Ensifer sp. PDNC004: one gene and its partner. Each later gene encodes a partner of the first gene's protein in a complex. Links are inferred from orthologs where the notes say so. Each region holds a gene or a part of one and is shown in the gene's direction. Other genes may lie near its edges. The genes, in order: JVX98_RS15245 and pnp.

The links.
Region 2: the proteins of JVX98_RS15245 (region 1) and pnp are in contact, whole or in part, in a cryo-EM structure (PDB 9QH0), measured with the Escherichia coli proteins. The link is inferred for Ensifer sp. PDNC004 from one-to-one orthologs.

What each region holds. Positions count from the first base shown.
Region 1 is NZ_CP070353.1:1,426,272-1,443,424, forward strand. Bases 6,119-9,488 are described here. They hold JVX98_RS15245 (ribonuclease E/G), read left to right. Parts: upstream 6,119-6,483; coding sequence 6,484-9,288; downstream 9,289-9,488. Other genes in these bases: JVX98_RS15250 (pyridoxal phosphate-dependent aminotransferase), read right to left, coding at 9,401-9,488. In the rest of the region: JVX98_RS15225 (hypothetical protein), read left to right, coding at 1-405; JVX98_RS15235 (penicillin-binding protein 1A), read right to left, coding at 1,703-4,156; JVX98_RS15240 (N-acetylmuramoyl-L-alanine amidase), read right to left, coding at 4,494-5,738; more of JVX98_RS15250, read right to left, coding at 9,489-10,558; JVX98_RS15255 (DsbA family protein), read left to right, coding at 10,792-11,559; aroQ (type II 3-dehydroquinate dehydratase), read left to right, coding at 11,666-12,112; accB (acetyl-CoA carboxylase biotin carboxyl carrier protein), read left to right, coding at 12,138-12,617; accC (acetyl-CoA carboxylase biotin carboxylase subunit), read left to right, coding at 12,630-13,973; aat (leucyl/phenylalanyl-tRNA--protein transferase), read left to right, coding at 13,984-14,598; JVX98_RS15280 (DUF2155 domain-containing protein), read right to left, coding at 14,638-15,090; JVX98_RS15285 (NADH:ubiquinone oxidoreductase subunit NDUFA12), read right to left, coding at 15,212-15,607; JVX98_RS15290 (GNAT family N-acetyltransferase), read right to left, coding at 15,716-16,183; JVX98_RS15295 (GNAT family N-acetyltransferase), read right to left, coding at 16,309-16,803; Asp-tRNA(Asn)/Glu-tRNA(Gln) amidotransferase subunit GatB, read right to left, coding at 16,806-17,153. UniProt on the Escherichia coli protein: Endoribonuclease that plays a central role in RNA processing and decay. Required for the maturation of 5S and 16S rRNAs and the majority of tRNAs. Also involved in the degradation of most mRNAs.
Region 2 is NZ_CP070353.1:2,698,870-2,710,715, reverse strand. What follows is about bases 1-2,901. They hold pnp (polyribonucleotide nucleotidyltransferase), read left to right. Parts: upstream 1-326; coding sequence 327-2,477; downstream 2,478-2,901. Other genes in these bases: JVX98_RS21480 (class I SAM-dependent methyltransferase), read left to right, coding at 2,559-2,901. Also shown: more of JVX98_RS21480, read left to right, coding at 2,902-3,575; JVX98_RS21475 (hypothetical protein), read left to right, coding at 3,731-3,952; JVX98_RS21470 (MFS transporter), read right to left, coding at 3,986-5,098; JVX98_RS21465 (DUF1127 domain-containing protein), read right to left, coding at 5,199-5,450; JVX98_RS21460 (winged helix-turn-helix domain-containing tetratricopeptide repeat protein), read left to right, coding at 5,590-7,095; enoyl-ACP reductase FabI, read right to left, coding at 7,189-7,995; fabB (beta-ketoacyl-ACP synthase I), read right to left, coding at 8,000-9,223; 3-hydroxyacyl-[acyl-carrier-protein] dehydratase FabA, read right to left, coding at 9,271-9,786; iron response transcriptional regulator IrrA, read left to right, coding at 10,108-10,530; JVX98_RS21435 (plastocyanin/azurin family copper-binding protein), read right to left, coding at 10,576-11,001; JVX98_RS21430 (trimeric intracellular cation channel family protein), read right to left, coding at 11,106-11,741. UniProt on the Escherichia coli protein: Involved in mRNA degradation. Catalyzes the phosphorolysis of single-stranded polyribonucleotides processively in the 3'- to 5'-direction. Also involved, along with RNase II, in tRNA processing.

The sequences.
Region 1 (17,153 bases):
GAGGCAACCTTCGTGACCAGCACCGGCTACTGGGAGGAAAGTGGAGAGCCGCTGTCGTCACTCGACCCGAACGCCGCCGCCGAGAAGCCGGGCGACTCCCGGCGCGGCTACTACAAGCTGATCGCGCTTCGCCAGGCGGACGGAACCGCCCAGGTCCATTTGCAGCAGGTGGAAGCGACCTCGGCCGGCCCCGTGGTGATTTCGTCGGCGGAACTCGAAGAATTCTCCGCGCTCAAGGCCTATGTCACCGACATCCGTCCGGAGACATCGACCGGCGTCACCGCACAGCCCGGCATGTTTGCGACCGTCTATCTGAAGACCGACCCGTCGGTGCGAGAACCTGAGAGCTGGACCGTGCTCATCGATGATCTCGGCGACATCAAGATCGAGCGCGCTTCCAACTGAGCAAAAGAAAGGGCCGGATGTGAACATCCGGCCCTCTTCAATTTCAGTTCGGCAGACCGCTGTCAGCCTTAGTTCAAATCATCCACGACGGCATCCGCGCCACCGGCAACGCGGTGTGCAAGGGCTGCTTCCATGAACTCGTTAAGTTCACCATCGAGAACGTCGCCCGGTGCCGTGCTTTCGACGCCGGTGCGCAGATCCTTGACTAGCTGGTAAGGCTGAAGGACGTAGGAGCGGATCTGGTGGCCCCAGCCGATGTCGGTCTTCGACGCGGCTTCGGCGTTTGCGGCATCTTCCCGCTTCTTCAGTTCGGCTTCATAGAGACGGGCACGCAGCATGTCCCAGGCCTTCGCCCGGTTCTTGTGCTGCGAGCGTTCCTGCTGGCACTGCACGACGATTCCCGACGGGATGTGCGTGATGCGCACGGCCGAGTCGGTGGTGTTGACGTGCTGGCCGCCGGCGCCCGACGAACGGTAGGTGTCGATGCGGCAGTCGCTCTCGTTGATGTCGATCTGGATCGAATCGTCGACGACCGGGTAGACCCAGATCGAGGAAAACGAGGTGTGACGGCGGGCATTGCTGTCATAGGGCGAAATACGAACGAGGCGGTGTACGCCCGATTCGGTCTTCAGCCAGCCATAGGCATTGTGGCCCTTGACGAGCAACGTCGCGGACTTGATGCCAGCTTCTTCGCCGTCCTGGATTTCCATCAGCTCGACCTTGTATCCCTGGCGCTCGGACCAGCGGGTATACATGCGCAGAAGCATGTTGGCCCAGTCCTGGCTCTCGGTGCCGCCGGCACCCGAATGCACTTCGAGATAGGTGTCGTTCTGGTCGGCCTCGCCCGAGAGCATGGCCTCGACCTGCTTCTTGGCCGCTTCCGCCTGGAGAACGCGCAGTGCCTGTTCGGCATCGGCGATGATCGCCGCGTCGCCCTCTTCCTCACCGAGTTCGATGAGTTCGATGTTGTCGTTGAGCTGCTGCTCGAAACGACGCAGGCCATTGATGCCGTCGTCGAGTTGCTGACGCTCGCGCATCAGCTTCTGCGCTTCCGCAGCATCGTTCCACAGGGTCGGATCTTCCGCCTTGTTGTTCAACCAGTCCAGTCGTCTTACCGCCTGATCCCAGTCAAAGATGCCTCCTCAGCAGGCTTATGGCCTGCTTGATTTCGTCGACAATATTCTCGATTTCGCTGCGCATGATCCTGCTTCTTGTGAACCGATAGGAAAGTGAGCGTCAAATAGCGATGCCCGCCGCTGATGTAAAGGCGGCGGGCATCGCGTGACGGGTATAAGGACTAGAACAGGCCGTTGGAACCGGAGGTCACTGCCTGGTTCGCCTGTGGCGAATTCTTGAGGATCTCTTCCGGCGGCACGTACTGGTCGAGACCGCCGATGACCGAGAAGGTGTCGGCCGGACCGGTGCCGGGCTTGAAGGCCTCGATGATCGTGTCCGGCTCGCCCTCTTGGGCGGCCATGCCGGTCTTGCGGTTGACGGCGACCATGCTCATTCCTTCGGGCACGACGAACTTGCTCGGGCGCGTACCCTTCACCGCTTCGGTCATGAAGTCGTTGAAGATCGGCACGGCAAGGCTGCCGCCGGTCGCGCCGCGGCCAAGCGGGGCCGGGTTGTCGAAGCCGAGATAGAGGCCGGCGACCATGTCGGGGGTATAGCCGACGAACCAGGCATCCTTTTCGTCGTTGGTGGTACCGGTCTTGCCGGCAACCGGACGATCGAGCTTGATCTTGCCTGCAGCCGTGCCACGCAGCACCACGCCCTCCATCATCGACGTGATCTGGTAGGAGGTCATCGGGTCGAGCACCTGCTCGCGGTTGTCGGTCAGAACAGGCTCTTCCTGGTTCTGCCAATCGCCGGCGTTGCAGTTGTCGCAGGTGCGGTCCTCGTGACGGAAAATCGTCTTGCCGTAGCGGTCCTGGATGCGGTCGATCAGCGACGGCTTGATCTGCTTGCCGCCATTGGCGAGAACCGAATAGGCCGAAACCATGCGCAGGACGGTGGTTTCACCCGAACCCAGCGACATCGCCAAGAGCGGCGGCATCTTGTCGTAGATGCCGAAGCGTTCGGCGTATTCGGCAACGAGGTTCATGCCCATGTCGTTGGCGAGGCGAACGGTCATCAGGTTACGCGACTTCTCGATGCCGAGGCGCAGCGTCGACGGGCCGGCGGAGCCGCCGCCGTAGTTTTCCGGACGCCAGACCTGGCCGCCGGCGACGATCTCGATCGGCGCGTCGAGGATAACCGACGCCGGGGTATAACCGTTGTCGAGTGCGGCTGCGTAGACGAAGGGCTTGAACGACGAGCCCGGCTGGCGCATCGCCTGGGTCGCGCGGTTGAATTCCGACTGGCCATAGGAGAAGCCGCCGACCATCGCCAGCACGCGGCCGGTCTGCGGGTCCATGGCGACAAGGCCACCCTGCACCTTCGGCGGCTGGCGCAGACGGTATTCGCCCTTTTCGGCGAGCGGCTCGACATAGATCACGTCGCCGGCGCCGAAGACGCCTTCAGGCGATTTCGCCGACTTGCGGTCGCCGTTGGCCGAACGATAGGCCCACTGCATGTTCTTGGCGGAGATGTGTCCCGTGACACGCTCGGCGACGATCTTGCCCGAAGCTTCCTTCTCCGGCTGGATGCCGATCTCGGCTCCCTGGCCATCAACGGAAAGCACGACGGCGAGCTTCCATTCGGGCACGTCGCTGAAGGCGACGACCGCACCGAGCGGCTCGCCCCAGTCGCCGCCGATCTCGATCGACTTGACTGGGCCGTGGAAGCCGCGACGCTCGTCATAGGTCAACAGGCCGGTCTGAAGGGCCTTGCGTGCCGCGGTCTGGAGACGCGGGTCAAGCGACGTGCGGACCGAAAGGCCGCCTTCATAAAGCGCGTTGTCGCCGTACTTCTGGATGATCTGACGACGGACTTCTTCGGCGAAGAAGTCGGATGCAAAGAGATGGGCGCCGCCGCGGCGCGGATTGACGCCGAGCGGCTGCTTCTTGGCCTCTTCGCCATCAGCCTTGGTGACGTAGCCGTTTTCGACCATGCGGTCGATCACCCAGTCGCGACGCTCGAGCGCTGCTGCGGTCTTGCGGAACGGATGGTAATTGGCCGGGCCTTTCGGAAGCGCTGCAAGATAGGCAGTCTCGGCAATGGTCAGTTCGGTCACCGACTTATCGAAATAGGTCAGCGCGGCGCCGGCGATGCCGTAAGAGTTCAGACCGAAGAAGATCTCGTTGAGATAGAGCTCGAGAATGCGGTCCTTGCTGTAGGCCTGCTCGATACGGAAGGAGAGGATCGCTTCCTTGACCTTGCGGTCGATCGTCTGGTCGGATGAAAGCAGGAAGTTCTTGGCCACCTGCTGTGTGATCGTCGAGGCGCCGACCGGGCGGCGGCCGGAACCGAAGTTCTGCAGGTTTACCGCGATGGCGCGCGCGAGACCGGTGATGTCAACGCCCGGATGCTGATAGAAGTTCTTGTCTTCCGCCGAGATGAAGGCTGCCTTGACGCGATCCGGGATGGCCTGGATCGGCAGATAGAGGCGCCGTTCGCGGGCATATTCCGCCATCAGCGCGCCGTTGCCGGCGTGGAAGCGCGTGGTCACCGGTGGCGAATATTTCGCCAGCACCTCGTAGTCCGGCAGGTCCTTGGTGACGACACCAAGATAGAGCGCCACGGCTCCGGCCACACCCAGCAGCAGAAACGCGCCAATCCCGAAAAAATATCCAATCAGCCTGATCATCAGTCAGATACCGGTACCTTAATTATCGTCCAATTGCCGAACCGCCCGACTGACAGTCCATGCTCTGTCCTGCCGGCTTTATGGCAGCGGCCCGACCAAACACTTTCACGCGAAATCGTCTGGCGTCGCAGCGTCCCGCCAACCCGGCTCCTCATATGGCGGGGAACTCCGGGCTTCAACTCGTTTCTCAACAAATCCGGGCGCAATTCCGGTTAGGTCCCGGATTGTGCGTAAAATAGGGCTGTTATGCGATAATCCCGTGCGCATCCCGTTGAAAAGCATAGCGCTGTTACCGGGGCGACACAAATCACTTCGTTCCCGGACCTGCCTTCAAACGTCAGCCGCCGCTGGCGACGGCCTGCTCGCGGTAGCGCTGCACGGCGACTGCAAGACGCTCGGAAACCTTCTTGCGCCATTCCGGGTCGAGCAGCAGCTTTTCGTCCTCCTTGTTCGACAGGAAGCCCAGTTCAAGCAGGATCGAGGGCACGTCCGGCGCCTGCAGCACGCGGAAGCCGGCGAAACGGTGCGGATTGTTGATGAGATTGATCTGCCCCTCAAAGGACGAAACGACGGCGCGTGCCATGTTGACGGAGAAGGCCTGCGTTTCGCGGCGTGTCAGATCGATCAGGATGTCGGCCACTTCCGCCGGCTCGCTCTGAAGCGGCACACCGGCGATTTCGTCGGACAAGTTTTCGCGGGCGGCTAGGCTTGCAGCCAGATGGTCGGAGGCCTTGTCGGAGATGGTATAGACCGTCGCGCCGCGGATGTCCTTCTGGCGCAGCGCGTCCGCATGAAGAGAAATGAAGAGATGGGCGCCCTTGTTGCGGGCGATCTGCACGCGCTGGGGAAGCGAGAGGAAGACGTCCTTGTCGCGGGTGAGAAAAGCCTCGATCCCGGCGCCCTTGTTCAGGGCCTCGACGAGATCCTTCGCGAAGGCGAGCGTAACGTGCTTTTCTTCCGTCTTCGTTTCGCCGGCGAGCGCGCCGGTATCGATGCCGCCGTGGCCCGCATCGATCGCGATGATGAACGGCCCGCCTTCCCTCGTGGGGGCGACGGCAACCGGCCTGTCGGTCTTGGTGGCGGCAACCGATCCGGTCCACTGCTGCTCACCGAGAAGCGCATCGAAGCGCGCCTGGTCGACGCGCTCGGCATCGAGCACGAGGCGGTAACCCTTGCCCCCCTCTTCCGCGACAACTTCCGCATGGGTGACCGCGACCGGGCCTTTTGCCGAAAAAACGATGCGGGAACTGCCCGCCCCCATGCCGCCGTAGCGGATCGCATCGAACAGGCCGCGTGGTTCAAGGCTGTCCGCCTTCAGGCCGAAGGCCGTTTCCGGCAGGTCGACCACGACACGAACGGGATCGGCGACATAGTGCAGGGAGAATTCCGGTTTGCGATCGAACTCGACGACGACGCGCGTGCGCGCATCGTCACCTGCGATCCGTGCCGCAAAGGCGAGCAAGGGACCCGGCTCGGCGGCCCCTGCCGCCGGCACGTTCCAAAGAAGACCGCCGGCTAGCAGCGATGCTCCGAGCAGAAGCCTGCCCGCGCGCGACATCAAAGACAACAGCGAACCACGCATACAAACCGCCAAAGGCCTCACCTCGGGCTCTCCACCACTTTCTCAGAAAACCAAACAGCAGCCGACGCACGGCTGCTGTACGCACAGGTTGATCAATGAACCCTTATGGTTAACCAATGCTTGACAATGATCATCTTCCCCGGCCAGCGGGGACAATCGATTTACCGTTTATCGACCTACTCCACGTGGACAAGCGAATCGATCATTATTGTGGCGGCACGGGCTTTTCCCTTGCCAATGTGACATAGAAAACATAAAAGCGTCACAAGGAGAAAGTGTTGACGGGATAGAACAGTCGACCGGGCAGCCGGAGCTTCTCCAAAGCTTGGCGCCAGGGTGCGGTCGAACCGGATTGACCGGTTAACTTATCGCATTGCGGTCGCAAGATGTTCATCCGCCGTCGCTGCATTTCCTCCCCGTACACTGGATCGCAAATTTCCGGCGGTGGCCGGAGTTCTTGATGGTGATTTTTCACCGACGCCCGCAAGCGGGCGCATTCATCGGGTCTTCATGAGACCTTAGACATTGGCATTCTTGTTTGGTCATTGATGTTGACTCAGCAGTATCGGTCAGAAGTAGCGCGGCCCCGGGACACACATGTTCCGGCTGTCGTCTGGCTGCTGCACCATCGCCTGCGCCAAACAGGAACTTTCATATCCGGCGCACCTTCCGACGTGTTTGGCAGTCTTCCTAAGGAAGCAGGTCTGTCTCCCGTTCCGCTGGCGCGCCGAGGAGCACAGCTTAGATGGCAGAGAAAATGCTTATCGATGCGTCTCATTCAGAAGAGACGCGCGTCGTTGTCGTTCGCGGGAACCGCATAGAAGAGTTCGACTTCGAGTCGGAACACAAGAAGCAGATCCGCGGCAATATCTACTTGGCGAAGGTCACCCGGGTGGAGCCCTCGCTCCAGGCCGCCTTCGTCGATTACGGCGGCAACCGCCACGGGTTCCTGGCTTTCGCCGAAATCCACCCCGACTACTACCAGATCCCGCTCGCCGACCGTCAGGCGCTCTTGAAGGCCGAAGCCGAAGAAGCGCGGCGCGACGACGACATCGAGCATGTCGAGACCGCCCCTGCCCCGGTAAGCGAACTCTCCGTTCCCGTGGATCTCGAAATCGTCACGGAAGCTGACGCTGAAGCCGAGCCGGTCGCAGCCGTCGCTGACGCCGCACCGGTCGTCGAAGAGGAAGCCCCGGCCGAAAAGCCGAAGGCGAAGCCGAAGCGCACCCGCAAGACCAAGGCCAAGGCTGCGGAAGAAGCCGCTGCCGCGTCGGCCGATGGCGACGAGAGCAATGGCGGCGAGATGGCTGCCATGGTCGATACCGACGCCATTTCCGAGGATGTCGACAGCCGCCGTCGCCATGACGACGACGATGATGACGACGACAGCCACGACGGCGAAAAGGAAATCATCGAATCCGTCGGCGCCGAAGACGCCATGGAAGAGGTTCCGGACCGTCAGGTTCGCAAGCCGCGCAAGCAGTACCGCATCCAGGAAGTCATCAAGCGCCGCCAGATCCTGCTCGTTCAGGTCGCCAAGGAAGAGCGCGGCAACAAGGGCGCTGCACTAACGACCTATCTGTCGCTTGCCGGCCGTTACTCGGTGCTGATGCCGAACACCGCACGCGGCGGCGGCATCTCCCGCAAGATCACCAACCTTCAGGACCGCAAGCGCCTGAAGGAAATCGCCCGCGGCCTCGAAGTGCCGCAGGGCATGGGCGTGATCCTGCGCACCGCCGGTGCCAACCGCACCAAGGTCGAGATCAAGCGCGACTTCGAATATCTGATGCGCCTGTGGGAAAACGTCCGCACGCTGACGCTGAACTCCACGGCCCCCTGCCTCGTCTATGAGGAAGGCAGCCTGATCAAGCGCTCGATCCGCGATCTCTACAACAAGGACATCAGCGAGATCATCGTCTCCGGCGAGGAAGGCTACAAGGAAGCCAAGGGCTTCATGAAGATGCTGATGCCGAGCCACGCCAAGGTGGTTCAGCCTTACCGCGACGTGCATCCGATCTTCTCGCGCTCCGGCATCGAAGCGCAGCTCGACCGCATGCTGCAGCCGCAGGTAACGCTGAAATCCGGCGGCTACATCATCATCAACCAGACCGAAGCGCTGGTTTCGATCGACGTCAACTCCGGCCGTTCGACGCGCGAGCACTCGATCGAAGACACCGCACTCCAGACCAACCTGGAAGCTGCCGAAGAAGTGGCTCGCCAGTTGCGTCTGCGCGACCTTGCCGGCCTCGTCGTCATCGACTTCATCGACATGGAAGAAAAGCGGAACAACCGCTCGGTCGAGAAGCGTCTGAAGGATTGCCTGAAGAACGATCGCGCCCGCATCCAGGTCGGCCGCATCTCGCATTTCGGCCTGCTCGAAATGTCGCGCCAGCGCATTCGTGCCTCGGTGCTCGAATCGACGATGCAGACCTGCCCGCACTGCAACGGCACGGGTCATGTTCGCTCGCAGTCCTCCGTCGCCCTGCACGTGCTGCGCGGCATCGAGGAACACCTGCTCAAGAACACGACGCACGACATCACCGTGCGCACCATCCCGGATATCGCGCTCTACCTGCTCAACCAGAAGCGCGGCACGATCATGGACTACGAAGCCCGCTTCGGCGTTTCGATCATCATCGAGGCTGACGCCCATGTCGGCGCCCAGCACTTCGCGATCGATCGCGGCGAGCCGGTCGAAAACCCGGTCAAGATCGAGCAGCTGCTGCACTTCGAGCCGGAAGAGGAAGAAGACGACGTCGTGATCGAAGAGGATCTCGACGAGGAAGAAGCAGGAGAAGTCGTCGGCGAACAGCGCCAGGAACAGCCGAAGGCTGCTGCCCAGTCCGACGATCAGAATGGACGCAAGCGCAAGCGCCGTCGCCGCCGTCGCGGCAAGGGTGGCCAGCAGGCCGAAGGCAGCGCCCTCCAGGTTTCCGAATCGGCAGGCGATGCTGACGACGGTTCCGATGAGGATGAAGGCGATGACGAGGGTGTCGATGCGGACGCCGCGACCGCCGATGGCGATCAGAAGCGCAAGCGCCGCCGCCGGGGCAAGCGTGGCGGCCGCCGCAACCGTCCGGAAGGCGAAGGTGAAGGCCAGCTCGATGCCGATGCCGATGCGGAAGCCGGCGACGATGGCGCAGACGAAGCCGAAGCCGTAGAGGCACCGGCCGCTGCAGCCGAGGTCGAAGTGGCTGTCGCTGTCGAGGAAACGGCTGTGGTTGCCGAAGAAGTCGAGGTGGCGGACGCAAAGCCTGCCAAGCCGAAGCGCACCCGCAAGAAAGCCGTCAAGGCTGAAGAACCGGCAGTCAGCGTCGACGAAGTTGCCCAGGCAGCGATCGAAGACCAGCCCGCCGTTGCCGACCCGGCCGTCGAAGCGGTGGAAGAGGCTGCGGCCGACCTTGCCGAGACCAAACCGGTGCGCGCCAACCGCGACCTTTCGAAGATCGCTTCCGAACCGGTGGTAACGTCGAGCGCGACGAAGCCCGAAGAGGAAGAGCCGGCCAAGCCGAAAAAGGGTGGCTGGTGGCAGCGCCGCGGCTTCTTCTAAGCCGCGCTGCAAGTACCAAACTCTGAAAATACGAAAGGCCCGGAGCGATCCGGGCCTTTTCCTATAGACGGATGACAGAAGGGGCTTTGCCCCTGCCCGTTCGCTCAGGCGGTCACGCCAGCCAGCGTCCGATCCTGTCCATCGCCTCGACCATGTCGGCCTCGGCACCAGCATAGGAGAAGCGCATCGTGCGGTGCCCTTCCAGCGGATCGAAGTCGAATCCAGGGGTCGCCGCGACATTGATCTCGGCGAGCATCCGCTTGGCAAAGGCCATGCTGTCATTGGTAAAGCGCGTGACATCCACGTAGGCGTAGAAGGCGCCGTCCATCGGCGAGGCGATGGAGAAGCCGATCTCCGGCAACCGCTTCATCAGCATGTCCCGGTTGGCGGCATAGGCGGTCTTGTAGCGGTCGAGTTCCTCATGGGCGTCGAGTGCTGCTTCTGCCGCAATCTGCGAGAGCTCGGGCGGCGAGATGTAGAGGCTCTGGGCGATGCGCTCGAAACCGCGCACCTTGTCGGCCGGCAGCACCATCCAGCCAATCCGCCAGCCGGTCATGCAATAGTATTTCGAGAAGGAGTTGATGACGATCACCTCGTCGGTCACCTCCAGCGCGCTTGCCTCTTCGCCGGCAAAGGTCAGCCCGTGATAGATCTCGTCGGAGATGAAGGCAATCGATTCGGCTCGGCAATAGTCAGCCAGCGCCTTGAGGCCGGCCCTGCCCGTCACGGTGCCGGTGGGGTTGGCCGGGCTCGCCAAAAGCACGCCTTTCAAAGGACGGCCTAATTTCGCAGCGGCACGTGAAAGACTTTCAGGCGTCAGAGTGAAGCCGGTCTCGGCATTGGCCTCGACCTCGACGACCGTCAGGCCGAGGGCTGCGAGGATGTTGCGGTAGGCTGGATAGCCCGGCCGCGCAATGGCAACACAGTCGCCGGGATCGAAGAGAGCCAGGAAGGCGAGATTGAAGCCGGCGGATGAGCCGGAGGTGACCGCCACCCGCTGCGGATCGAGCGCGATGCCGTGGCGTTTTTCATAGTGCCGGGCGATTGCTGTGCGCAGCGACAAGGTGCCGAGCGCGTCGGTATAGCCGAGCCTGCCATGCTCAAGCGCCTTGCGCGCAGCGTCGAGAGCTGCTTTGGGCGCCGGGTGGGCAGGCTGCCCGACCGCCATCGAGATCACCGGGTGGCCGGCGTCGCGGCGACGAGTCGCCTCCGCCAGTACGTCCATCGCATGGAAAGGTTCGACGGCACTGCGTTTTGACAAATCTACCAACGGAAAATCCTCGATATGCGGCTGTTCTCCAGCCCTTTGCCCGATGAAAATGACCTTCACAAGTCCGCGAGTGCCGTATTTCCGCCGATTTTGCCGTTTCGTTTCCGCAACACCCACCCTATGCTGCCGGCATATTGCGGATACGAGGAATCCTGTTGTCACTCAGAACAGCCGGTTGACCCGGCGACACGCGATGGACGACACACAGGATACGCAAGGACAACGAGGTAGAAATGAACTTCAGCACCAAGATGATTGCCGCCGGGACGCTCGCAGCGTTCGTGGCCGGGGTCAGCCTGCCCCAAAACGCGTTCGCGCTCGACGCGAAGCAGAAGGAAGAGATCGGCGCCTTCATCAAGGAATACCTGATCGCCAATCCGGAGATCATGCTCGAGGTCCAGGAGGCGCTGACGACGAAGCAGCGCGCCAAGCAGCAGGAAGCGGCGGAAGGCGCGATCACTGAGAACAAGAAGGCGATCTTCAATTCCGACTATGACATGGTGCTCGGCAACCCCAAGGGCGACGTCACCGTCGTCGAGTTCTACGACTACAATTGCGGCTACTGCAAACGCGCGCTTTCCGACATGGACGACATCCTCGCCAAGGACAAGAACGTGCGCTTTGTGCTGAAGGAACTGCCGATCCTCGGCCCGGATTCGCTGGCCGCCCACAAGGTGAGCGCCGCCTTCCGCCTGGTCGCTCCGGAAAAATACGGCGACTTCCACCGGGCGCTGCTCGGCGGCGAGGACCGCGCCACGGAGGAGACGGCGCTTGCGGTTGCCGCCAAGCTCGGCGTTTCCGAAAAGGACCTGCGCGCCAAGATGGAAAAGGAGCCGCATGACGCGGCCGTGCGCGAGGCCTACAGCCTTGCCAACGACCTCGGCATCACCGGAACGCCTTCCTACGTCATCGGCAACGAAGCGGTCTTCGGAGCAGTCGGCGCCGAGGAGATCGAAGGCAAGGTCGCCAATATGCGCGAATGCGGCAAGACAGCCTGCTGACAAACCTTCCCATGACTGTGGACAAATCCCGCGGGGGCCCAAAGGGCTTTTCCTCGCGGGACCATCAGTCTATAGGTAACCCTCCATGACCGGACCGGAATCCCTTATGCCATCGACCATTTTCGTGCTGAACGGCCCCAACCTGAATGCGCTGGGCAAGCGCGAACCGGGTATTTATGGTGGGCAGACGCTGGCCGACATCGAGGCCATGTGCAAGGCGGAAGGCAAGGCGCTCGGCTTCGACGTCGATTTCCGCCAGTCGAACCATGAGGGAACGCTGGTCGATTGGCTGCACGAGGCCGGCAACGTCGCCGCAGGCGTTGCAATCAACCCGGCTGCCTATGGCCACACGTCGATCGCACTTCATGATGCCATCCGCGCCATCGGCATTCCGGTCGTCGAACTGCACCTCTCGAACATCCATGCGCGTGAGGAGTTCCGCCACAAGTCGATGATCGCACCCGCCGTCAAGGGCGTCATCTGCGGCTTCGGCGCACAGAGTTACATTCTTGCGCTGCATGCGCTAAAGAACCTGACAAATCCGTCGAAATAAAAAGAACACAAGAGGCTCATATTCCATGGCTGACAAGAAACCAGGTATCGACCAGGCGCTGATCCGCGATCTCGCCAATATTCTCAAGGACACCGATCTGACCGAGATCGAAGTCGAGCAGGACGACCTGCGCATTCGCGTTTCGCGCAACGGCACGCCGGTTGCGATGCCGATGGCCATGCCGCAGATGCCGGCTTACCAGATGCCCGCCGCAGCGGCCGCCCCGGCAAACGCCGTTGCCGCTCCCGCCGCCGAGAGCGCCCGCGCATCGAAGAATGCCGTGACCGCGCCGATGGTCGGCACTGCCTACCTGTCCCCCGCACCGGGAGCCCGCCCCTTCGTTGAGGTCGGTGCCACGGTCAAGGAAGGCCAGACGATCCTCATCATCGAAGCGATGAAGACGATGAACCAGATCCCGGCTCCGCGCTCGGGCAAGGTCACCGAAATCTTCGTCCAGGACGCAGCCCCCGTCGAATATGGCGAACCGCTGATCGTAATCGAATAAGGCGGCGCGGCGATGATCTCGAAAATTCTCATTGCCAATCGCGGCGAAATCGCCCTTCGCGTGCTTCGTGCCTGCAAGGAACTCGGCATCGCCACGGTCGCCGTTCATTCCACGGCCGACGCCGACGCCATGCATGTTCGCCTCGCCGACGAGAGCGTCTGCATCGGCCCGCCGCCCTCGCGCGATAGCTATCTGAACATTCACCAGATCGTCGCCGCCTGCGAAATCACCGGTGCCGACGCCGTGCATCCGGGCTACGGCTTCCTGTCGGAAAACGCCAAGTTCGCCGAAATCCTCGAAGCGCACGACATCACCTTCATCGGCCCGACGGCGGAACACATCCGCATCATGGGTGACAAGATCACCGCCAAGCAGACGGCGCAGGAACTTGGCATCCCGGTCGTTCCGGGTTCCGACGGCGAAGTGAAGCCGGAGAACGCGCTCGAAGTCGCCCGCAAGATCGGTTTCCCGGTCCTGATCAAGGCGACCGCCGGTGGCGGCGGCCGCGGCATGAAGGTCGCCCGCAGCGAGGCGGACCTCGAAGAGGCCGTTGCGACGGCCCGCACCGAAGCGCTTGCCGCTTTCGGCAACGACGCCGTCTACATGGAGAAGTACCTCTCCAAGCCGCGCCACATCGAAATCCAGATCGTCGGCGACGGCGCCGGCAATGCGGTGCATCTCGGCGAACGCGATTGCTCGCTGCAGCGCCGTCACCAGAAGGTCTGGGAAGAGGCGAATTCGCCGGCCCTCAACGTCGACCAGCGCATGAAGATCGGCCAGATCTGCGCCGACGCCATGAAGAAGCTGAAGTATCGCGGCGCCGGCACGGTCGAGTTCCTCTACGAGAACGGCGAGTTCTATTTCATCGAAATGAACACCCGTCTTCAGGTCGAGCATCCGATCACCGAAGCGATCACCGGCATTGACCTCGTGCACGAGCAGATCCGCGTCGCCTCCGGCGGCGGTCTCTCGGTCCAGCAGGAAGACATCGTGTTTTCCGGCCACGCGATCGAGTGCCGCATCAATGCCGAAGACCCGCGTACCTTCGTCCCCTCCCCGGGCACGATCACGCATTTCCATGCGCCGGGCGGCCTTGGCGTGCGCGTCGATTCGGGCGCCTATCAGGGCTACCGAATCCCGCCTTACTACGACAGCCTGATCGGCAAGCTGATCGTGCATGGCCGTACCCGCGTCGAATGCATGATGCGCCTGCGCCGCGTGCTTGACGAATTTGTCATCGACGGCATCAAGACGACGCTTCCGCTGTTCCAGGACCTGATCAATAATCAGGACATTGCCAACGGCGACTACGACATCCACTGGCTGGAGAAGCATCTGGCCACCACGTCCGAGTAAGGACCAGACATTGAAAGGGACGCGCAGCAAGCAGCCCGATATTACGCCGGACATGCTGCTGCGCGCCTATTCGATCGGCCTCTTCCCGATGGCCGATTCGGCCGATGATCCGGAGCTCTTCTGGGTCGAGCCAGAAATTCGCGGAGTGATCCCGCTCGCAGGCTTCCACACCTCTCGCAGCCTCGCCAAGACCATCCGCCGAAAGCCTTTCGACATCCGCTTCAACACCGCCTTCGAAGCGGTCATGGACGGCTGTGCTGCCCCTGCTCCCGACCGGCCGACAACCTGGATCAACAATAAGATCCGCACGCTCTACGCGACACTGCACTCGATGGGCTATGCCCACAGCGTCGAGGCCTGGGAAGGCGACCAACTGGTCGGGGGGCTTTACGGGGTTTCGCTCGGCTCAGCCTTCTTCGGCGAAAGCATGTTTTCCAGACGCACCGACGCCTCGAAGATCTGCCTCGTGCATCTGGTCGAGCGACTGAAGGCGCGCGGCTTCGAACTGCTCGATACACAGTTCACCACCGAACACCTGAAGTCGTTCGGCGCCGTCGACGTGCCGAAGGCGGAATACGAAGTATTGCTCGCGAACGCGATGTCGTCGCCCGACCTCGCCTTCTAACCAAGGCAAATTCTAAAGAATGGGGATATGCCCCGCCGCTCAGCGCTTCTGCGCGGTATCCGGCGGCGGCAGGTCCGAGGTCGCCTTGCAAGACTGCAGCCAGACGTCATAGACCGGATGCTCGACGGCGTTCAGACCGGGGCTGTCGGCAAACATCCAGCCGGTAAAGATACGGCGGATCTTGCGGTCGAGCGTGATTTCCTCGACCTCGACGAAGGTGGTGATCTTCTGCGCTTCCGTATCGTCACGGCTATAGCAGACGCGCGGCGTGACCTGGAGGGCGCCGAACTGCACGGTCTCGCCGATATAGACGTCGAAGGTGGTGATGCGGCCGGTGATCTTGTCGATGCCGGAGAAGACGGCGACGGCGTTGGAAAGGCGGGCTGCGTCAACGGCTTCCGCAGATGCGACCAGCGGCAAGGCGGCAAGCAGGGACAAGCCCAAACGCCGTGCTCCTTGGCCGATTGCCTTGCGCAGATCAGAACCTGCCATCGTCGCCTGTCTCCCGCGTATCCTGTTCGTCATGGATTTCAGGCGCTAACCATCAATTGTGGCCTCGCCATGATCGAGGAACCCATTCCGCGGTCCGTCGTCGTCACTGAGAACAGATTATTCAGGAGCCGGGCGTCCAGGCGTCGTAGTCGCCGGTTACGCGCGGGCGCTTGCCGGTGGCAGCGATCGAGCCCTGTGGGCGGTAGGCGTTGGCCGTGCCGGTCGGATTGGCGCGGTGCGCCTTCTGCCATTCCCGCGGCGTGTACTTTTCATCGGCCGGCGAAACGTCGGTCCGGTGGTGCATCCAGCCGTGCCAGCCGGCCGGAATGGCGGAAGCTTCGGCGTAGCCGTTGTAGATCACCCAGCGGCGGGTGCGACCTTCAGAGTCCTTGCCGCCCTGGTAGTAGACATTGCCGAGTTCGTCTTGACCGACCCGTTGACCGTGGCGCCAGGTGTGAAAGCGCGTTCCGATCGTCTGTTCGTTCCACCAGGTGAAAATCTGCAGCAGGAGCTTCATGGATGCCGTCCTTGACCGGCCGTTGGGAAGGCGGCCAGATACCAAAACAATGTTCCCGCTTATGCCCCGCCGCTCAGGGCTTGTCCAGTGATTCCGAGGTAAAGGCGGTCATTTCAACGGTAGTTGAAAGCCGAAATGGCTGCGCGCAAAGCCCAGGCGCTCATAGAAGCGATGTGCATCGGTGCGCACGGCGTTGGACGTGAGCCTCACCTTCCTGGCCCCCTTCTCCCGCGCCTCAGCAATCGCATGGCGCATCATGCGTTCGCCGATCCCACGGCCGCGCATGTCGGCGCGCGTCTGAACGGCTTCGACGATCAGGCTGGAGCTTCCCCGCCCGGACAGCGATATGTGCAGCGCGGTTTGAAAGGTGCCGACGACCTGCCCTTCGAGAACCGCGACGAACAGCGTCTGCAGCGTCGAGGCTTCAATCCGGTCGTAGGCAGCGGCGTAGTCTGCGAAGGCCTCAGCGTCGGTCGTGTCGCCGTGACCGCCCAGCGGATCATTGGCGAAGAGCGCGACGATCGCTTCGAGATCCTTGCGCTCAGCCTTGCGGATCATGAGTTCGGTCGCGTCCATGGTTCTCCGCTCACATCGTTCATCGGCTGCGGATCAAGCACTCGGAGGTAACGGCGCGATGACAGCGCCGCTTCTCTCAGGCTTATCCACAGGCATGCGAAACGTCAGGCAACCGGGCGGATCGCCTAGCCGAGAAGCGGCTTTTCCAGAACGATGGCCGGCAGGCCGGACGGGTCGTCGCCCGCCGTCTCACCCACTTCGGCAAAGCCATGCGCCCGATAGAAGGTGAGCGCGTGCAGGTTCTGCGGCTCGACCTCGACGCGCATGCGTTCGGCGTCCGGAAAGCAGGTCTCGAGCTCGGCGAAGATATCGCGGCCGACGCCCTGGCGCTGGAACTTCGGAAGGACATAGAGCTGGTGCAGCACCACCGTCTTGGCCTGCGTGTCGGACATCGCCGCATAGCCCATGCCGCCCAGCTGCCTTCCATCGTCGGCAACAAGAAACTCGGCGTTCTTGCGCGCGAGCCGGGCTTTGAGCGCTGGCAGCGAATGCCAGCGCTCGTTCAGTTCCTTGACCTTCTCGACACCGTAGAAAGTGTCATAGGTCGCGTGCCACGTTTCGATCAGCAGAGCGCGAACCTTCTCCAGGTCGCGCGCGCTTGCCGTGCGCACGAAGAACATCGTTATTCCTCGATGCCGAGCTTGGCCTTGACCAGCGCCTGAACGGCCTGCGGATTGGCCTTGCCGCCGGTCGCCTTCATCACCTGGCCGACGAACCAGCCGGCAAGCGAGGGCTTGGCCTGCACCTTGGCGACCTGATCCGGGTTGGCGGCGATGATCTCGTCGACGGCCTTTTCGATGGCGCCGGTGTCGGTCACCTGCTTCATGCCGCGGGTCTCGACGATCTCGGCCGGGTCGCCCCCCTCGTTCCAGATGATCTCGAAGAGGTCCTTGGCGATCTTGCCGGAGATGGTCTCCGCCTTGATGAGGTCGATGATGCCGCCGAGCTGGGCCGGCGAAACCGGAGTCTC
Region 2 (11,846 bases), 1.3 Mb from region 1 along the record:
CCGGCTTTTTTATGGAGCGTTGAACGCTCGACGATTAAACTCTCCAGCCGCATAGGAAACGTGGCTAAACGAGAGCGTCCAGCGAGCCGGATGGGCCGGTATCGCGGATCAACCGATGGCCCGTCATGGGGCAGGATTGCAGGATGCTTCGGCCCCTGCTTGCCGGAAACGCCGCTTCAAAGCGGGTGAATGGGCAAAGCGGAAACCAGCCGATTGAAGCGTGAAGCCTCCCGTTGTCTTGCCCGTGATGCGCCATTTCATGCGGCCCTTCGACCGCCCGCGCTGCAACAGCCGCGGAGAGGTCCGCCGCACACGAAGGACAGAACATGTTCGATACCCACAAGGTTGAAATCGAATGGGCTGGGCGTCCGCTCAAGCTCGAAACCGGTAAGGTCGCCCGTCAGGCTGACGGCGCCGTTCTCGCCACCTACGGCGAAACCGTCGTTCTCGCCACCGTCGTTTCGGCCAAGGCGCCGAAGCCGGGCCAGGACTTCTTCCCGCTGACCGTCAACTACCAGGAAAAGACCTACGCCGCCGGCAAGATCCCGGGTGGCTACTTCAAGCGCGAAGGCCGTCCGAGCGAAAACGAAACGCTTGTTTCGCGCCTGATCGACCGCCCGATCCGCCCGCTGTTCCCCGAGGGCTACAAGAACGACACCCAGGTCGTCGTCACGGTCATGCAGCATGACCTCGAAAACAACCCCGACGTCCTGTCGATGGTTGCCGCTTCTGCTGCGCTGACGCTGTCGGGTGTCCCGTTCATGGGCCCGATCGGCGGCGCGCGCGTCGGCTACATCAATGGCCAGTACGTGCTGAACCCGCATCTCGACGAGATGGACGAATCGACCCTCGACCTCGTCGTCGCCGGCACGCAGGAAGCGGTGCTGATGGTCGAATCGGAAGCCAAGGAACTGGCGGAAGACGTCATGCTCGGCGCCGTCGTATTCGGCCAGAAGGGTTTCCAGCCGGTCATCGACGCGATCATCAAGCTCGCTGAAGTTGCCGCCAAGGAGCCGCGCGACTTCCAGCCGGAAGATCATTCCGCGCTCGAAGCCGAAATGCTCGGCATGGCCGAAGCCGAACTGCGCGACGCCTACAAGATCACCGAGAAGGCTGCCCGCTACGCTGCCGTCGACGCCGTCAAGGCAAAGGTGAAGGCACACTTCTTCCCGGAAGGCGCCGAGCCGAAGCACACTGCCGAAGTCATCGGCGCCGTCTTCAAGCACCTGCAAGCCAAGATCGTTCGCTGGAACATCCTCGACACCAAGAGCCGCATCGACGGCCGCGATCTGGAAACCGTTCGGGCGATCGTTTCCGAAGTCGGCCTTCTGCCGCGCACCCACGGTTCGGCCCTGTTCACCCGCGGTGAGACGCAGGCGATCGTCGTTGCCACGCTCGGCACCGGCGAAGACGAACAGTACGTCGACAGCCTGACCGGCATGTACAAAGAACGCTTCATGCTGCACTACAACTTCCCGCCCTACTCGGTCGGCGAAACCGGTCGCATGGGCTCGCCGGGCCGTCGCGAAATCGGTCACGGCAAGCTCGCATGGCGCGCTATCCGCCCGATGCTGCCGGAAGCCGAGCAGTTCCCCTACACGCTGCGCGTCGTTTCCGAGATCACCGAATCGAACGGCTCGTCCTCGATGGCTACCGTCTGCGGCACCTCGCTCGCCCTCATGGACGCTGGCGTTCCGCTTGCAAAGCCGGTTGCCGGTATCGCCATGGGCCTGATCAAGGAAGATGAGCGCTTCGCCGTTCTCTCCGACATCCTCGGCGACGAAGACCACCTCGGCGACATGGACTTCAAGGTCGCTGGTACCGACGCCGGTATCACCTCGCTCCAGATGGACATCAAGATCGAGGGCATCACCGAAGAGATCATGGGCATCGCGCTCAACCAGGCCAAGGGCGGCCGTCTCCACATCCTCGGCGAAATGGCTAAGGCCATCTCCGAAAGCCGTGGCCAGCTCGGCGAATTCGCCCCGCGCATCGAAGTCATGAACATCCCGGTCGACAAGATCCGCGAAGTCATCGGTTCGGGCGGCAAGGTCATCCGCGAAATCGTCGAAAAGACCGGCGCCAAGATCAACATCGAAGACGATGGCACCGTGAAGATCGCCTCTTCGTCGGGCAAGGAAATCGAAGCGGCCCGCAAGTGGATCCACTCGATCGTTGCCGAGCCGGAAGTCGGCCAGATCTACGAAGGCACCGTTGTGAAGACCGCCGACTTCGGCGCCTTCGTCAACTTCTTCGGCGCCCGTGACGGCCTCGTCCACATCTCGCAGCTCGCTTCCGAGCGCGTCGCCAAGACGACCGACGTCGTCAAGGAAGGCGACAAGGTCTGGGTCAAGCTCATGGGCTTCGACGAGCGCGGCAAGGTTCGCCTGTCGATGAAGGTCGTCGACCAGGCCACCGGCAAGGAAATCGCTGCCGAGAAGTCCGAGAAGAAGGGCGACGGCGAAGCCGCTGAATAAGCGCGCTTCACCCGAATGCATTCGGGGCGCGGGGCGGTTCGCTCCGCGCCCCTTTCTTGTAAGAAGATGACGGATAGACCGATGAGCCGAGATTCGTTGAAGACCCTGTTTTACCCGTTCGACAGCGGCGTGATCGACCCGCCGGGCGCGGGCGAGCGCGTGCTGTTCCTTGGCGCGGAAGCGGGCTACAGGCTGCCCCAGGGCTTCGAGGCGTCGATCACTGCCGTACAGCCGCTGCGGCCGCTCTATCGCGCCCTGGAGGCCGCCCGTGCCGACGTGGCGCCTGAAATCACCGGCGAGGACTACGACGTCACGCTGATCCTGTGCGGCAAGCACAAGGGCGAGAACGAAGACCGGATCGCCGAGGCGCTGAAGCGCACGCGCGAAGGCGGCCTGATCGTCGTTGCCGGCGGCAAGGAAGATGGCATCCAGTCGCTGAAGAAGCGCATCGCCAAGTTCGAATGGGACGGCGACCATCTGCCGAAATACCACGGCGTCGCCTTCTGGTTCACCCGTCCGGAAGATGTCACCGACGCCGTACAGAAGCTCGCCAAGGTGCCGGTGCGCGTCGATGGCCTGTTCGAGGCATCGCCCGGCATGTTCTCGCATGACCGCATCGATGCCGGCTCCGAACTGCTGGCCTCGCGTCTGCCGATCGATTTCCACGGCCACGCCGCCGATTTCGGCGCCGGCTGGGGCTATCTCGCAGCCAAGCTCGCTGAAGCGTCGCCGGGCACCAAGGGGGTCGATCTCTTCGAGGCCGATCACGAGGCGCTCGAGGCGGCCCGCGTCAACATGATGGCGAACGCGCCGCGCATGCCGGCGCGCTTCTACTGGTTCGACCTGACGAGCGAAGAGCCGCGCGACAAGTACGACCTCATCGTCATGAACCCGCCCTTCCATGAGGGCCACGCGGCTGAGCCGGCGCTCGGCGTCGCCATCATCAAGACGGCGCTGAAGGCGCTGAAGCAGGGTGGCAAGCTGATGATGGTCGCCAATCGCGGCCTGCCCTATGAGCAGGTGCTGGCCGAAAATTCCAAGGAATATGGCGAGACCTGCCGCAACGCCCGTTTCAAGGTGCTCTGGGCCAAGCGCTAGGCCCAGTAGGGCCCATTTTGCACGAACCGAGAATGGAAAAGCCGGGCGGATGACCCGGCTTTTTTGCATCTGGCCGCACGCCAGACTTTGCCCGTTGCCTTCGCCGCAGATCCGGCTCACCATGTGCCCGGTTTTGCTGCCGGAGGATGAGATCCATGACGTCGGGAGTAAACAGGCCGCCCTTGAGCGAGGATGCGGCCGAAGCTATCGCCAAGGACATCAAGCAGGGCGAGGGACATGGCGCGACCTCCGAGGTGCCCATGTCGTTCCTGCAGAGCCTCTACCGTTCGCCGCTTGACCCGGCACGCCGAACCCATACGGGTTTCGTCGTAGTGGCGGTCATCGTGGCCTTGCTCGTGCTCTTCATCCTGGTTTGAGGCAGCCGGCAGAAAGCAGGCGGACCGGGTCCGTCAGCTGCGGCGTTCCTTGACGATCAACAGCCCAGCGAGGGCGGCGCAGAGCAGGCCGAGGGACAGCGGCAGGCCGTGGTGTCCGGTCACTTGCATGGCAAGTCCCGTTGCCGGCGAGCCGACCATGCCGCCAAGGCCCCAGGCGAAGGCAAAGGCGGCATTGCCGGCGATCAAGGCCCGACCGCCGAAGCGCTCGCCGAGCTGGATCAGCGACAGGGTATAGATCCCGAACGTCACCCCGCCCCAGACAAAAACGAGCGGCCAGATGAGCCAGCTGTCGAACAGCCATGGCAGCAGCAGGCACCCGGCCAGGGATGAAAGCACGCAGAACAGCATGGTCCGCCTCGATCCCCTGCGTTCGGAGAGCCGTCCGAGCAGGACCTGCAGCGACGCATTGCCGGCAATGAAGCAGGTGATGAGCGGCGCGACGCGCGCCTCGTCGCTGCCAAGCGCTGCGCCATAGACCGCAAGCAGCGAAAGCAGGGTCTGCTCGAAGGCCGCAGCCGTCGCGACCGCAAACAGCAGCAACGGCGCCAGCGCGAAAAAGCCGGCGACCGAAGTCGCCTCCCCATTCTGTGGCATCTCCGGCAGGCGCGACACCAAAGCGAGCAGGATCAGGCCGCAGGCGAGGAAAGCCACGATGCCGATCAGGAATGGGGACCAGCCGGCCGTTCCGACCAGACCGAGCGACAGCGGCCCGATGGCGAAGCCGGCCGAAACGACGGAGGAATAGAGACCCATGATGCGGCCCCGGCGGGACGCGGGCGTAATCGCCACCAGCCAGGTCTCGCTGATCACGGATAGCGGATTGGCGAAGACGCCCAGCAGAAAGCGCAGTGGCATCCAGGCCCAGACGTCGGCGGTCCAGGCAATGGCGGCAAGCGTGCTGGCGGCCAGCACCGAACACAGGACCGCGAGCCGGGCACCGCCCAGCCGCCGTGAAAGCATCGGGATCAGAGGCGCCGACAGGATGAACCCAAGCGGCGTCATGGCCGCCGACAGGCCGATGAGGGCAGGTTCCGTCCGCTGCCGCTCCAGGATGAAGCTGAGCAGCGGATAGGTGAGCCCCTGCGCCACCGCAAAGACGGTGACCGTCGCGATGATGCCCGCCATCGCCGCCCATGGGGTCCGATCTTCCCGGAGCGTTGTGATCGCCTCGCCAAGGAGCGGCGCCGGTGGTGGCTGCTGGTCCGATGTCATTGCGCGGGTCACCTTAAAGCACTTGCCAGAAGGGTCTGGCCAGCTCCTCCTCGACCTGGCGTCGCGTCAGGCCGATATCGTCGATCAGATGTGGATCGCCCTTGAGCTTTCGCTCGAGCTCGACGTGAAATTGGTTCCGTTCACGCCAGGCGGCGACCATCCGTCTCAGCGTCTCGACAGGGTAAAGCGAACGCGTCGGGCTCCCCCGCGTCTTTGGCGCCGCTGGCTGAGGGGAAACGATGGGAGAAAAGGGGGCGTTGTTCATGACAACCTCGCTATCGGCTTTGAGGGATCCGGAGATCCTCGATCTGAAGGAGGTTGGATTCTGCGAAATAGGATCGACGCCGTACTTAAGCCCTTCCAAAAAGTTCTCAAAAACTTCCAAACGGGCTATAGATCGCCGCATGCAGGATACGCGGTTTGCCTTTGGTCCATTCGTGCTTGATCCGGGTGCGGGAACGCTCCTGCGGAACGATGATCCGGTTGCAGTCGGGCATCGCGGCGTGAAGTTGCTTGCGGCGCTCGTGGAACGGCCAGGTGAAATCCTTGCCAAGACCGAGCTGATGGACGCCGCCTGGCCGGGCACGGCCGTCGAGGAAGGCAATCTCACCGTACAGATCGCACAGCTCAGGAAGCTGCTCGGCCGGGCTGCCGACGGCGGCGAGTGGATTTCAACGGTTCCGCGCATCGGCTACCGTTTCATGGGCAATATCGAGCGGTTGGCGGGCGGGCGAAAGCCGTTGCCGTTGCCGAGCCGGCCGTCGATCGCGGTGTTGCCCTTCGTCAATCTCAGCAACGATCCCGATCAGGATGCCTTTGCGGACGGGCTGACGGAAGACCTGATCACTGATCTCTCCCGGAGCGGTGGCCTGTTCGTCATCGCCCGCAACTCCACCTTTGCCTACAAGGGAAGGGCGATGGACGTGCGCGCGATCGCGGAAGACCTCGGCGTGCGCTACCTCTTGGAAGGAAGCGCACGGCGCGCCTCCGGACGCGTGCGCATCAATGCCCAGTTGGTCGATGCGCTGAGTGGAGAGCACCTGTGGGCCGAGCGCTTCGATCGCAATCTGAAAGACATCTTTGCCGTTCAGGACGAGGTGACGGCGAAGATCGTCGAGGCGCTGCTTGGCCGGCTGCGCACCCCGCCGTCACGCAATCGCCCTAGGAGCCTCGAGGCCTACGATCTCTGCGTGCGGGCGCGCAAGTTGATCGACGATTCGCCGCAGACCGCCCGGGAAGCGCATCTGATGCTCACCCGTGCCGTTTCGCTCGACCCTGATTATGCCGAGGCCTATCGCTGGCTCGCCATGAACCACTGGATGGGGTGGGTGCACTGGGGCGCGCCGATCGAGCCGACCCGCAGCATCGCTCTGGAATTGGCGCGCAAAGCCGTCGCGATCGATCCCAGCGACGCCGGCTGCCGCTGGGTGCTGGCCAACCTGCTTGCCTACGAGCGCAACTTCGCCGAGGCCGACGCCGAGTTTGCCAGGGCCATCGAGCTTGACCCGAACGAAGCCGACACCTGGGCGACATTGTCCGACATCACGGTGCTGGCGGGCCGGGTCGAGGAAGGGCTGGAACACATTCGCAAGGCGTTCCGGCTGAACCCCTATCCGGCAAGCTGGTACTATCTGACCCTCGGCCAGGCGCAGTATGCGGCCGGAGACTACGAAGCCGCGGTCGAGACTTTGCGCAAGGATGAGACCTACCGTACCAGCTCCCGTCGCTTCCTGGCGGCGAGCCTCGCGCAATTGGGGCGGTTCGACGAGGCGCGCGCCGAGGTCGACCTGTTCCTTGTCGCCAACCCGCATTTTACGACCGGTTTCTGGGCGACGACCGAGCCGTTTCGTGACGCAGCGACGCTGGCGCACTTCGTCGACGGCTTCCACAAGGCCGGCCTTCCGGGTTGATGTTTCTCGAGCCTTACCGACCCCAAAACAAGAAACCCCGGCGAGATGTCTCGCCGGGGTTTTCGATAGAAGCTGGGTCGTTCGCCGCTGCCGTTACTCGGCGTCGGCTGTCCTGAGCGCATCGAGTGCCGGCATCGACGTAATGTTGTAGCCGGAATCGACATAGTGGATTTCGCCGGTCACGCCGCGCGAAAGGTCCGAAAGAAGATAGAGGGCCGAACTGCCGACATCGTCGATCGTGACGGTACGGCGCAGCGGCGAGTTCTTCTGCTGCCAGGAGAGCATCGCCCGAGCGTCGGAAATACCGGCGCCGGCAAGCGTGCGGATCGGGCCTGCCGAAATCGCGTTGACGCGGATGCCGCGAACGCCGTAGTCGGCGGCCAGGTAGCGCACGGACGCTTCGAGTGCCGCCTTGGCGACACCCATGACGTTGTAGTTCGGCATGACGCGCATGGAGCCGCCATAGGTGAGTGTCAGCATCGAGCCGCCCTCATCCATCAGCTCGGCCGCGCGCTTGGCGATCTCGGTGAACGAGAAGCAGGAAATCACCATCGTGCGGCTGAAATTGTCGCGCGAGGTGTCGGCGTAGAGGCCCTTCAGCTCGTTCTTGTCCGAGAAGCCGATGGCATGGACAATGAAGTCGAGCTTGCCCCAGCGTTCCTTGATCGCATCGATGACGGCATCGACCGACGCAATGTCTTCGACATCGCAGGGAAGCAGGAAGTCGGAACCGAGTTCGGCCGCCAGCGGCTTGACGCGCTTGCCCAGCGCTTCGCCCTGATAGGTGAAGGCCAGCTCCGCGCCTTGCGCTGCAAGCGACTTGGCGATGCCCCAGGCAATAGAATGGTTGTTGGCCACACCCATGATGAGGCCACGCTTTCCAGTCATCAGTCCCGTCATGGTGTTATCCGTTGTAGCGCTGGAAGACGAGCGTTGCGTTGGTGCCGCCGAAGCCGAAGGAGTTCGAAAGAACCGTATCGATCTTGGCATTGTCGATGCGCTTGCGAACGATCGGAACGCCATCGAATTCCGGGTCGAGTTCGCTGATATGCGCGCTTTCGCCGATGAAGCCGGCCTGCATCATCAGCAGGCCATAGATCGATTCCTGTACGCCGGCCGCACCGAGCGAGTGGCCCGTGAGCGACTTGGTCGACTGGATGTGCGGAATCTTGCTGCCGAACACTTCGCGGATCGCGCCGATTTCCTTGCTGTCGCCAACCGGTGTCGATGTGCCGTGGGTGTTGATGTAGTCGACATCGCCCTTCACGGTCGAGAGCGCCTGACGCATGCAGCGGGCAGCACCTTCGCCCGACGGAGCCACCATGTCGTAGCCGTCGGAGGTCGCGCCGTAGCCGACGATTTCGGCGTAGATCTTCGCGCCGCGGGCCTTGGCGTGCTCCAGTTCTTCGAGAACGAGAACGCCTGCGCCACCGGCAATGACGAAGCCGTCGCGGTTGGCGTCATAGGCGCGCGAAGCCGTCGCCGGCGTTTCGTTGTACTTCGACGACATGGCGCCCATGGCGTCGAACAGGTTGGACATGGTCCAGTCGAGATCTTCGTGACCGCCGGCAAACATCACGTCCTGCTTGCCCCACTGGATCATCTCGGCAGCATTGCCGATGCAATGGGCCGAGGTCGAGCAGGCCGACGAGATCGAATAGTTGACGCCGTGGATCTGGAACCAGGTGGCAAGCGTCGCCGATGCGGTGGACGACATCGCCTTCGGAACGGCGAACGGGCCGATACGCTTGGGGCTGACGTTCTTGCGGGTGATGTCGGCCGCTTCGACGATCGTGCGGGTGGACGGTCCGCCCGAGCCCATGATGATGCCGGTGCGCTCGTTGCGGGCGATGACGGCTTCTTCCAGACCGGAGTCGGCGATTGCCTGCTTCATCGCCACGTGGTTCCAGGCGCCACCCTGCGACAGGAAGCGCATGGCACGGCGATCGACGAGTTCGGTCGGATCGAGCGACGGCGCGCCCCAGACCTGGCACTTGAAGCCGTTCTCGGCGAAATCGGGAGAAAACGTGATGCCCGACTTGGCATCGCGCAACGACGCCGTGACTTCGTCTGCATTGTTCCCGATCGAGGAAACGATGCCGAGGCCCGTGACAACAACCCGTCTCATGGTACTGACCTTTTCTTTATTTCGTTGGCTGCGGAAAGGCCTGGATCTTACTCGGCCTTATCCTTCGACAGGCCGACGCGGAGGTCGGTCGCCTGATAGATAGTTTCGCCATCGGCTTTCAGCCAGCCGTCGGCCGTGCCGAGCACGAGCCGTCCGCGCATGACGCGCTTGAAGTCGATGCCGTATTCGAGAAGCTTGGTGTGGGGACGCACCATGCCCTTGAACTTCACTTCGCCGGTGGAAAGCGCCATGCCGCGGCCGGGCTCGCCGAGCCAACCGAGGTAGAAGCCGGTCAGCTGCCACATGCCGTCGAGGCCGAGGCAGCCGGGCATGATCGGGTTGCCCTGGAAGTGGCAGGGAAAATACCAGTCGTCCGGCCGCACGTCGTATTCGGCGCGCAGGTAGCCCTTGTCGAAGGCTCCGCCGGTTTCGGAGATATCGGTGATGCGGTGGACCATCAGCATCGGCGGCAGCGGCAGCTGGGCATTGCCGGGGCCAAACAATTCTCCACGGCCGCAGGCCAGGATTTCCTCATAGTTGAAGCTGGATTGTCTGGTCGTCATGAATAGATGTTTCCCCGCGTAACAAATTGTGTTGTCCGACCTGCTTTAGAGCAAGTTTGGCTTGAAATGAAGCGTGGCGACCCGGATCTTGCGGTTTTCCGTCCGGTCTCCATCGCTTCAGATGACGATTTCACTCCGCCGTCGCTTACAGGATCAATGTGGGCGCGACCAGAGTTAATTGCCAGCATTCCCCGAGTTTGACCGGTTTTTCGGGCTTTGCAACGCCTGTCAGGGCTGGAATCTATTGAAAGGCGAGGACGTAAAAGTTATATCGCGGAGGAAGTATTGTGAATTTCGCCGGGATACATGGAACGACCCTTGATGACGAAAGCAACAGAAGTGAGTTCGGAAGAAAGGCTTCGCCACTCAGGCCTGCGTCCGACCCGTCAACGCGTTGCCCTCGCCGATCTGATCTTTGCCAAGGGTGATCGCCACCTGACCGTCGAAGAATTGCACGAAGAGGCCGTCATGGCCGGCGTGCCGGTGTCGCTGGCGACGGTCTACAACACGCTGCACCAGTTTACCGAGGCCGGCATGATCCGCGTGCTGGCGGTGGAAAGCGCCAAGACCTATTTCGACACCAACGTGTCGGACCATCATCACTTCTTCGTCGAGGGCCAGAACGAGGTTCTCGATATTCCGGTCAGCAACATCCACATCGACAATCTGCCGGAGCCGCCCGAGGGCATGGAGATCGCCCATGTCGACGTGGTCATCCGTCTGCGCCGCAAGAACGGCCGCTAATAGGGCGGCCACCGTGACGGTGGCCGCGATGGCGATCGATCGCCGCTATTCCGTCACCGTCAGATTGGCGCGCATGCCGGCCTCGTAGTGCCCTTTGATATTGCAAAGGAGCACATAGGTGCCCGGCGCGAGCTTGGCTTTCAGCTGGCCATCGGCTCCGGGCTTCAGCTCGGAAACCTCGCCGAGGCTCTTGAGCTGCTTTTCGTCGACGCGATGCTTGGCCGCGATGAGATTGATCTTCTGGTCGGCTGATTTCAGCTTCACCAGCACCATCTCGTGCTCTTCGGTCATGGCGTCGTTGTGCACCAGGAAGACCGTCTCTCCGGCCTTTATCGTCGACTGGTCGAGTGTCAGTGTCATCGGACCACCCGCTTCACCACCTTCGACGACCTTGACCGTCGTGGCGGCAAATGCCGGCGAGGCCATGCAAAGAAGGGCGAGTGCGGCAAGCTTGTTGTTGAGGAAGCGCATGCGGTATCCCTTTCGCTGGAGCCGCCCGGGTGGCGGCCGACACCGCATCAACTACGCTACCCGTGCTGTCCGGCGCCTGTCATAGGCAGGCGGGTGCCCAAGGCTCACATCACGTCGTCCGGGTCGCGGCCAGGCAATGCCTTGCCGGTCGGCAGCGTCCAACCGAACTTGAGCGCGCCGGCGCGTACGGCAAAGGCCGAGGCCACGCCGAGCGCCGAGGCGGCCACAAGCGGCAGTCCCACCATCGTCGCCAGCACATAGGCGCTGGCGCCGATCAGCGCTGCCGTCACGTAGACTTCCGGCCGCAGCAGCACCGAGGGTTCTCCGGCCAGCAGATCGCGAAGCACGCCGCCGAACGTCGCCGTCAGCATGCCGGTAACGAGCGCGACGCCCGGCGACCCCGTGGCCGCATAGCCTTTCGCCGCACCCATCACGCAATAGGCCGACAGGCCGATCGCGTCGAGCCAGACGAGGACCCGGTAGCGCGAATCGAAGAGATGGGCGGTGAAGAACAGGAGAACGGCGACGGTGGCGCAGACCAGCAGATAGGTCGGGTTCGTGACCCAGAAGACGGGCGTGGCGCCGAGCACGACGTCGCGCATCGTGCCGCCGCCGATGCCGGTGACCGAGGCCAGGAACAGATAGCCGATGATGTCGAGCTGCTTGCGCGACGCCGACAGCGCCCCGGTGGCGGCAAACACGGCCACGCCGGCATAGTCGAGGATTTCGAGGATCGGCATGGGCGCTCCGTTTCAGCCCGATTGGCTCTCGCAGATCATTAGCGCACCGCCAGGATGAAGTCAGGGGGCGAACTGCCATTTGCAGCAGTGGGGCACGTCATGGCT